2 regions of the Spirillospora sp. CA-128828 genome follow, and region 1 is predicted to be linked to the other one. Evidence: riboswitches for the same ligand, from Rfam matches in the RefSeq annotation. Region 1 holds a riboswitch; the other holds the start of a gene.
What was found. A riboswitch is a leader RNA that binds a small molecule or an ion and turns the genes downstream of it on or off. The one in region 1 is predicted to bind glycine.
Positions count from the first base shown of each region.

Region 2: another riboswitch for glycine. It lies ahead of gcvP (aminomethyl-transferring glycine dehydrogenase); the one in region 1 lies ahead of gcvT (glycine cleavage system aminomethyltransferase GcvT).

Region 1 covers NZ_CP191986.1:7,692,299-7,695,775, reverse strand. Annotated here, with positions in the region: gene glyA (serine hydroxymethyltransferase) at 1-571, opposite strand, end outside; gene gcvH (glycine cleavage system protein GcvH) at 568-957, opposite strand; gene gcvT (glycine cleavage system aminomethyltransferase GcvT) at 973-2,067, opposite strand; glycine riboswitch at 2,141-2,228, opposite strand; glycine riboswitch at 2,233-2,328, opposite strand; gene ACQPXG_RS36940 (3-oxoacyl-ACP reductase) at 2,422-3,186, opposite strand; gene ACQPXG_RS36935 (aldehyde dehydrogenase family protein) at 3,201-3,477, opposite strand, start outside.
Region 2 covers NZ_CP191986.1:4,614,868-4,618,344, reverse strand. Annotated here, with positions in the region: gene gcvP (aminomethyl-transferring glycine dehydrogenase) at 1-1,113, opposite strand, end outside; glycine riboswitch at 1,173-1,284, opposite strand; glycine riboswitch at 1,285-1,379, opposite strand; gene ACQPXG_RS22625 (lysylphosphatidylglycerol synthase transmembrane domain-containing protein) at 1,647-3,477, shown strand, end outside.

The DNA.
Region 1 (3,477 bases):
CGGCGATCTCCCGGAACGCCGCGAAGTCGAGCTGCCGCGGGTACGCCGACCAGCCCGCCACGATCATCTTGGGCCGGTGCTCGGCCGCGAGCGAGGCGACCTCGTCCATGTCGACCAGGCCGTCCTCGGCGCGGACGTGGTACGGCACCACGTTCAGCACCTTGCCCGAGTAGTTCAGCCGCATCCCGTGCGTGAGGTGCCCGCCGTGCGCGAGGTCGAGGCCGAGGATGGTGTCGCCGTGCTGGAGCAGCGCGAAGTAGACCGCCGTGTTGGCCTGGGCCCCGCTGTGCGGCTGGACGTTCGCGTGGTCGGCGCCGAACAGCTCCTTGGCCCGGTCGATGGCCAGCTGCTCGGTGACGTCGACGTACTCGCAGCCGCCGTAGTAGCGCCGGCCCGGGTAGCCCTCGGCATACTTGTTGGTGAGGACGGAGCCCTGCGCCTCCAGCACCGAGACCGGCGCGAAGTTCTCCGACGCGATCATTTCGAGGGTGTTCTGCTGCCGCCGCAGCTCGGCGGTGACCGCCTCGGCGACCTCCGGGTCCGCGGTCGCGAGCGAGTCGTACAACGTCATGACTCCTCGATCAGCTTGTCGTAGGCGGCGGAGTCGAGCAGGTCGCCCGGCTCCTCCGAGATGCGGACCTTGAAGATCCAGCCCTCGCCGTACGGGTCGTCGTTGATGACCTTCGGCTCGTCCACCACGGCACCGTTGATCGCGGTGATCTCGCCGCTGACGGGGGAGTAGATGTCGCTGACCGACTTGGTCGACTCCACCTCGCCGCACGGCTCGCCCGCCTCGACGGCGTCGCCCTCGGAGGGCTGCAGCTCGAGGTAGACGATCTCGCCGAGGGCGTCGGCGGCGTGCGCGGTGATGCCGACCGTGACGATGCCGTCCTCGCCGCCGAGGCCCGACACCCACTCGTGCTCCTCGCTGTAGCGGAGCTCCTCAGGAACGCTCACGATCACTTCTCTCTTTCAGGAACGCTTGTAGAACGGCAGCTCGACCACGTCCACCGGCTCGTGCCGGCCGCGGACGTCCACGGCGAGGCCCGTCTCCCCGACGCCGCTGTCGAGGTAGGCCATGGCGATCGGCGTGCCCAGTGTGGGCGACGGGGCGCCGCTCGTCACGACCCCGCACGGCGTGCCGCCGGACGTGACGACCTGGTACCCCTTGCGAGGCGCGCGACGCCCCCGCGCGACCAGCCCCACGAGCCTACGGCCCGGCGGGGTCTGCGCCTGCGCCGCCAGGGCGGTCTTTCCGACGAAGTCGCCCGGCTTGTCCAGCTTCACGACCCGGCCGAGGCCGGCCTCGAACGGGGTGGTCTCCGCGGTCAGCTCGTTCCCGTACAGCGGCATGCCCGCCTCCAGGCGCAGCGTGTCGCGGGCGGACAGCCCGGCCGGGACGACCCCGTCCACCGCGGCGAGCGCCCTCCACAGCGCGACGGCGTCGGACGCGTCCACGAACAGCTCGAAACCGTCCTCGCCGGTGTAGCCGGTGCGGGCGACGAGCGCGTCGACGCCCGCGACCCGCCCGGCGAGGATCGCGTAGTACTTGAGGCCGGCGAGCGGCGCCTCGGTGAAGCCTTCGAGAATCGTCTGCGAACGCGGGCCCTGCAGGGCGATCAGCGCGTACGACGCGGAACGGTCCTCCACGGCGGCCTCGAAGCCCGCGGCCCGCTCGGTCAGCGCCTCCCGGACGACGGCGGCGTTCGCGGCGTTCGCGACGACCATCCAGGTGTCGTCGGCCAGCCGGTAGACGATCAGGTCGTCCAGGACGCCGCCGTCCGGCCCGCAGATCATCGTGTAGCGGGCCTTGCCGACCGGCATCGGCGACAGGTTCCCGACCAGCGCGAAGTCGAGCGCGGCGCCCGCGCCCGGACCGGAGAGGAAGATCTCCCCCATGTGCGACAGGTCGAACAGCCCCGCCCCGGTGCGGACGGCCTGGTGCTCGGCGGTCTCGCTCGCGTAGCGCAGCGGCATCAGATAGCCGGCGAAGTCGACGAGATTCGCGCCGAGGTCCTGGTGGACGTCGTGCAGCGGCGTCTTCTTGGGGATCGGATCGGCGGACATGGGTTCGGCTCCTTCGTCACGGGCGCGCGTGGTCCATCGTCCCACTCGCGCACCGGGCGTCTCGGTGCCTCCCCCTCTGTCATCGGCGCCTGAGAGCTTCACCCGCCTGCCCGGCGGGCTTTCACCTTCGGCGGGGGACCGCGGTCCCCGCTTTCCAGAGGTCGCCTGGCCCGTGCGGTCCGTGGGCCTGAGAGGTTCCGGGGAGGATTTGCTCCTTCGGCGTCCCCGGCCGGCTGCCAGGGACTCTCCCGCACGGGATCATCGGCGGTGTCGATTATTGCATTTCTCTCCCCGCAGACCCAAGGGCCCCTGCTGTGCTCATGGCAGGTTGCCGCGGGGTTGTGGCAGCTCACCTCACAGCGGGGTGACGTAGGCGCCGGAGATGCCGCCGTCCACGAGGAACTCCGAGGCCGTGATGAAGGACGCGTCGTCCGACGCCAGGAACGCGACGGCCGCGGCGATCTCGGACGCCTCGGCGAACCGTCCCACCGGGACGTGGACGAGCCGCCGCGCCGCCCGCTCCGGATCCTTGGCGAACAGTTCCCGCAGGAGGGGAGTGTTGACCGGGCCGGGGCACAGCGCGTTGACCCGGACGCCCTGCCGCGCGAACTGCACGCCCAGCTCCCGCGACATCGCCAGCACGCCGCCCTTGGACGCGGTGTAGGAGATCTGCGACGTCGCCGCGCCCATCTTGGCCACGAACGACGCCGTGTTGATGATCGAGCCCTTGCCCTGGTCGAGCATGTAGGGGATGACGTGCTTGCAGCACAGGTACACGCTCGTGAGGTTGACCTCCTGGACGCGTTTCCACGCGTCCAGGCCCGTCTCCAGGATCGAGTCGTCGTCCGGTGGGGAGATGCCGGCGTTGTTGAACGCCACGTCGATGCGCCCGTAGGCGTCGTGGACGGTCCGGAAGAGCGCCGCGACCTCGTCCTCCACGGTGACGTCCACCTTGACGAAAAGGCCGTCCAGCTCGTCCGCCGCGGTCTTGCCGGCGGTCTCGTCCACGTCGGCGACGACGACCCGGGCGCCCTCCTGTGCGAAGCGGCGCACGGTGGCGAGGCCGATGCCGCCCGCGCCGCCGGTCACGACGGCCACCCGGCCCTCCAGACGCTGCATGGATGTCACTCCTGTCATTGCTCGGTGGAGATGAAGACGTTCTTGGTCTCGGTGAACGCGTCGAGGGCGTCCGGGCCGAGCTCGCGGCCGAGGCCCGACCGCTTGAACCCGCCGAACGGCGTCCAGTAGCGGACGGCCGAGTGCGAGTTCACCGACAGGTTCCCGGCCTCGACGGCCCGGGACGCGCGCAGGGCGCGCCCGACGTCGCGAGTCCAGATCGAGCCGGACAGGCCGTAGGGCGTGTCGTTGGCGAGCCGGATCGCGTCCGCCTCGTCCTCGAACGGGACGACG
Region 2 (3,477 bases), 3.1 Mb from region 1:
GCGGTGCGCCCGCTGCGCGATCGCGGCCAGCCCTTCGGGGCCGTGGTAGACGGCGTACATGCTCGCCATCACGGCGAGGAGGACCTGCGCGGTGCAGATGTTGCTGGTGGCCTTCTCCCGGCGGATGTGCTGCTCGCGGGTCTGCAGCGCGAGCCGGTAGGCGGCGGCGCCGTCCGCGTCGACGGACACGCCGACGAGCCGGCCGGGAAGCTGCCGCTGGATGCCCTCGCCGACCGCCATGTAGCCGGCGTGCGGGCCCCCGAACCCGTAGGGGACGCCGAACCGCTGCGCGGAGCCCACCGCGATGTCGGCGCCGGACTCGCCGGGCGGCCGCAGCAGCGTCAGCGCGAGCAGGTCGGCGGCGACGACCGCCCTGGCGCCGCGCTCGTGCGCCTGCGCGATGACCGGCTCCAGGTCGCGGACGGCGCCGGACGTGCCCGGGTACTGCAGCAGCACGCCGAAGAAGTCGCCGTCCGGCAGCCCGGCGGACAGGTCGGCGGTGACCACCTCGATGCCGAGCGGGATCGCGCGCGTCCGGACGACCTCGATCGTCTGCGGGAGCGTGTCGCCGTCGACGAGGAACGTCCCCGGCTCCTTGCGCTTGGAGACGCGGTGCGCGAGGGCCATCGCCTCGGCGGCGGCGGTGCCCTCGTCCAGCATGGAGGCGTTGGCGACGGGCAGCCCGGTCAGGTCGGCGACGACCGTCTGGAAGTTCAGCAGGGCCTCGAGCCGGCCCTGGGAGATCTCCGGCTGGTAGGGCGTGTAGGCGGTGTACCAGCCGGGGTTCTCCAGCACGTTCCGCATGATCACACCGGGGGTGGTCGTCCCGTGGTAGCCCAGACCGATCATGGAGGTGAGCACGGTGTTGCGGGACGCCAGTTCGCGGAGCCGGTCCAGCGCGGCGGTCTCGCTCAGCGCGGGCGGCAGGTCCAGCGGGCGGGAGGTGCGGATCGCGGCGGGGACCGCGTCGTCGATCAGCGCCTCGATGCCGGAGTAGCCGATGGCGGCGAGCATCCTGGCCTGGTCGGCGGCCGAGGGGCCGACGTGCCGGTCGGCGAAGGCGGAACGGGGGTGCTGCGGCGAGGCCACGGGGGCGAAGAACTGGCCGGTCATGGAGAGCCTCCTGGCTGCTGCGGTCGCTCAGGGCCACCGCCGGCGCGGGCCGGCGGCCGGTCTCCCCCTCTGTCATCGGCACCTGAGAGCTTCACCCGCGCGGCGGGGTTTCCCCTTCGGTGAGCCGCCCTTCCCCGCGTGCGGGGATCGACGCCTGCTTTCCAGAGGTGCCTCGCCCGAGCGGTCCTTTTGCCTGAGAGGTTCCGGGGAGGTTGCCCCTTCGGCGCCCCACGCTGGCGGCGTGGGATCTCTCCCGCACAGGGTCGACGGCATGTCCTGGGACGAACCCTACCCAAAGACGCGTCCGCCGCTCCGTCCCGCCCCCGCTGAGGGGTGGGCCCGCGGCCGCGACGCCGTACCGGCGAGTACGATGTGCTCACTCACCTGGGACGGGACGGCCCCGGGCCACGGGGGCGCAACCGGGGGGCCGCCGGGGTGGACACACGTCCGGCCGGGCGGCGGCCCGCTCGACGGCGCGCCGCCCGGTCTGGGACGCTGATCACGATGACGGACGGTCGGGGCGGCGGTACGGCGTGACACAGACCCACGACGGCGCGGTGCGCCGGAGGCAGGGTGCGACCGCCGGGGTGCCCGTGGACGAGCCCGCGCAGCCGGACCGGATCCGCCGTCCGTCCGACGCGATCAGGTTCGCGGCCTCGGTGGTGGGGCTGGCGGCGGTGATGCTGCTGGTGTCGATCGCGCAGCAGACCACGCACGGCCTGCAGACCGACATCGCCGAGGGCACCGCGCACGCGCCGCGGCTGCTGCTGACGCTGGCGACGCTGGTGTCCAGCTTCGGGGTGCTGGCCGTGCCGGTCGCGTTCGGGATCGAGCGGCTCTTCAACAAGGACGGCACGCGCGTCGCGATCGCGCTGCTGGCCGCCGTGATCGCTTTCGGGATCACGGTGGGCCTGGACGACCTGGTGGTGCGGGCGGCCCCCGGCGGCGTGCTGGACTCGCTCATCTGGGGCGGCACGGAGACGGCGCCGGTGCACACCGACATCGCCCCGGTGATCGCGTTCGTCAGCGCGGTCGGGATGGCGGGCCGCGCCCGCTGGCAGGCCGCGACATGGACCATGATCGGGCTGGCGGCGCTGACCGGGCTCACCGCGTCCTACGCCTCCGTCGCCGCACTCGCGGCCACCTACCTGCTGGGACGCGCCATCGGCCACGGCACCCTCTACGCGGTCGGGACGCCGAACCCCCGTCCGTCCGGCATGACCGTGGTGGCGTCGCTGGAACGGCTCGGGCTGCGCCCGAAACGAGGGGCGCGACTCGACGACCCGGCGGACGACACCGGGGAGGCCCGCCGCTACGGCGTCGTCCTCGCCTCTTGCCCTGCGGACGGGTACGGCGCGCGGCTCCCGGCGGGGCGCGGCCCGCACGGCGACTGGGACCTGGAGGTCCGCGTCCTCGACCGCGACCAGCAGACCGCGGGCCTGCTCTACCGCGTGTGGCGGCTGCTGCGGCTGCGGGCCGCGACGACCGGGCGGACGCTGCGGTCGCTGCGCCGGTCCCTGGAGCTCGAGTCGCTGATGGCGTACGCCGTGGACGCGGCGGGCGTCCGGACCCCGCGGCTGGTCGGGACGTGCGAGGTCGGCACGGAGGCGGCGCTGCTGGCCTACGAGCACGTGCCGGGGCGGCGGCTCGGGGACGTCTCCGACGACGAGATCACCGACGCACTGCTGACGGACGTGTGGCGGCAGCTCCGGTCCCTGCAGGCGGGGCGGCTCGCGCATCGCCGGCTGGAGGGCGACGCGGTCCTCGTCGGCGAGGACGGGCGCGCCTACGTCACCGATCTGCGGTCCGGGGAGACGGCGGCGGGCGACCTGGCGCTGCGTCTGGACCTCGCCCAGCTGCTCACCACGCTGGCTCTGCGGGCCGGGCCCGAGCGGGCCGTCCGCACGGCCGCGCCGGTGCTGGGCGAGGAGGCGCTGGGCGGGGCGGTGCCGCTGCTGCAGCGGGTGGCGCTGTCCCGGGCGACGCGCACCCGGCTGCGGCACCACCGGGACCTGCTCACCCGGATCCGGGAGCAGATCGTCCGGCTCAAGCCGGAGACGGAGGCGGCACCGGCCCGGCTGGAGCGGTTCCGGCCACGGACCATCTTCAGCATCGTGGCGCTGTCCGTCGCGGCGTACATCGTCATCCCGCAGGTGACGAGCCTGGACATCGGCCATCTGGCGGCCACGGCCAGCTGGCACTGGGTGGTCGCCGCGCTGGCCGCGGCGTCCCTCACCTATGTCGCGGCGGCGCTGATGCTCATCGGGTTCGTCCCGGAGAGGCTGCCGTTCTGGCGGACGGTGCTGGCGCAGGTCGCGGCGTCGTTCGTGAAGCTGGTGGCGCCCGCGGCGGTCGGCGGCGTCG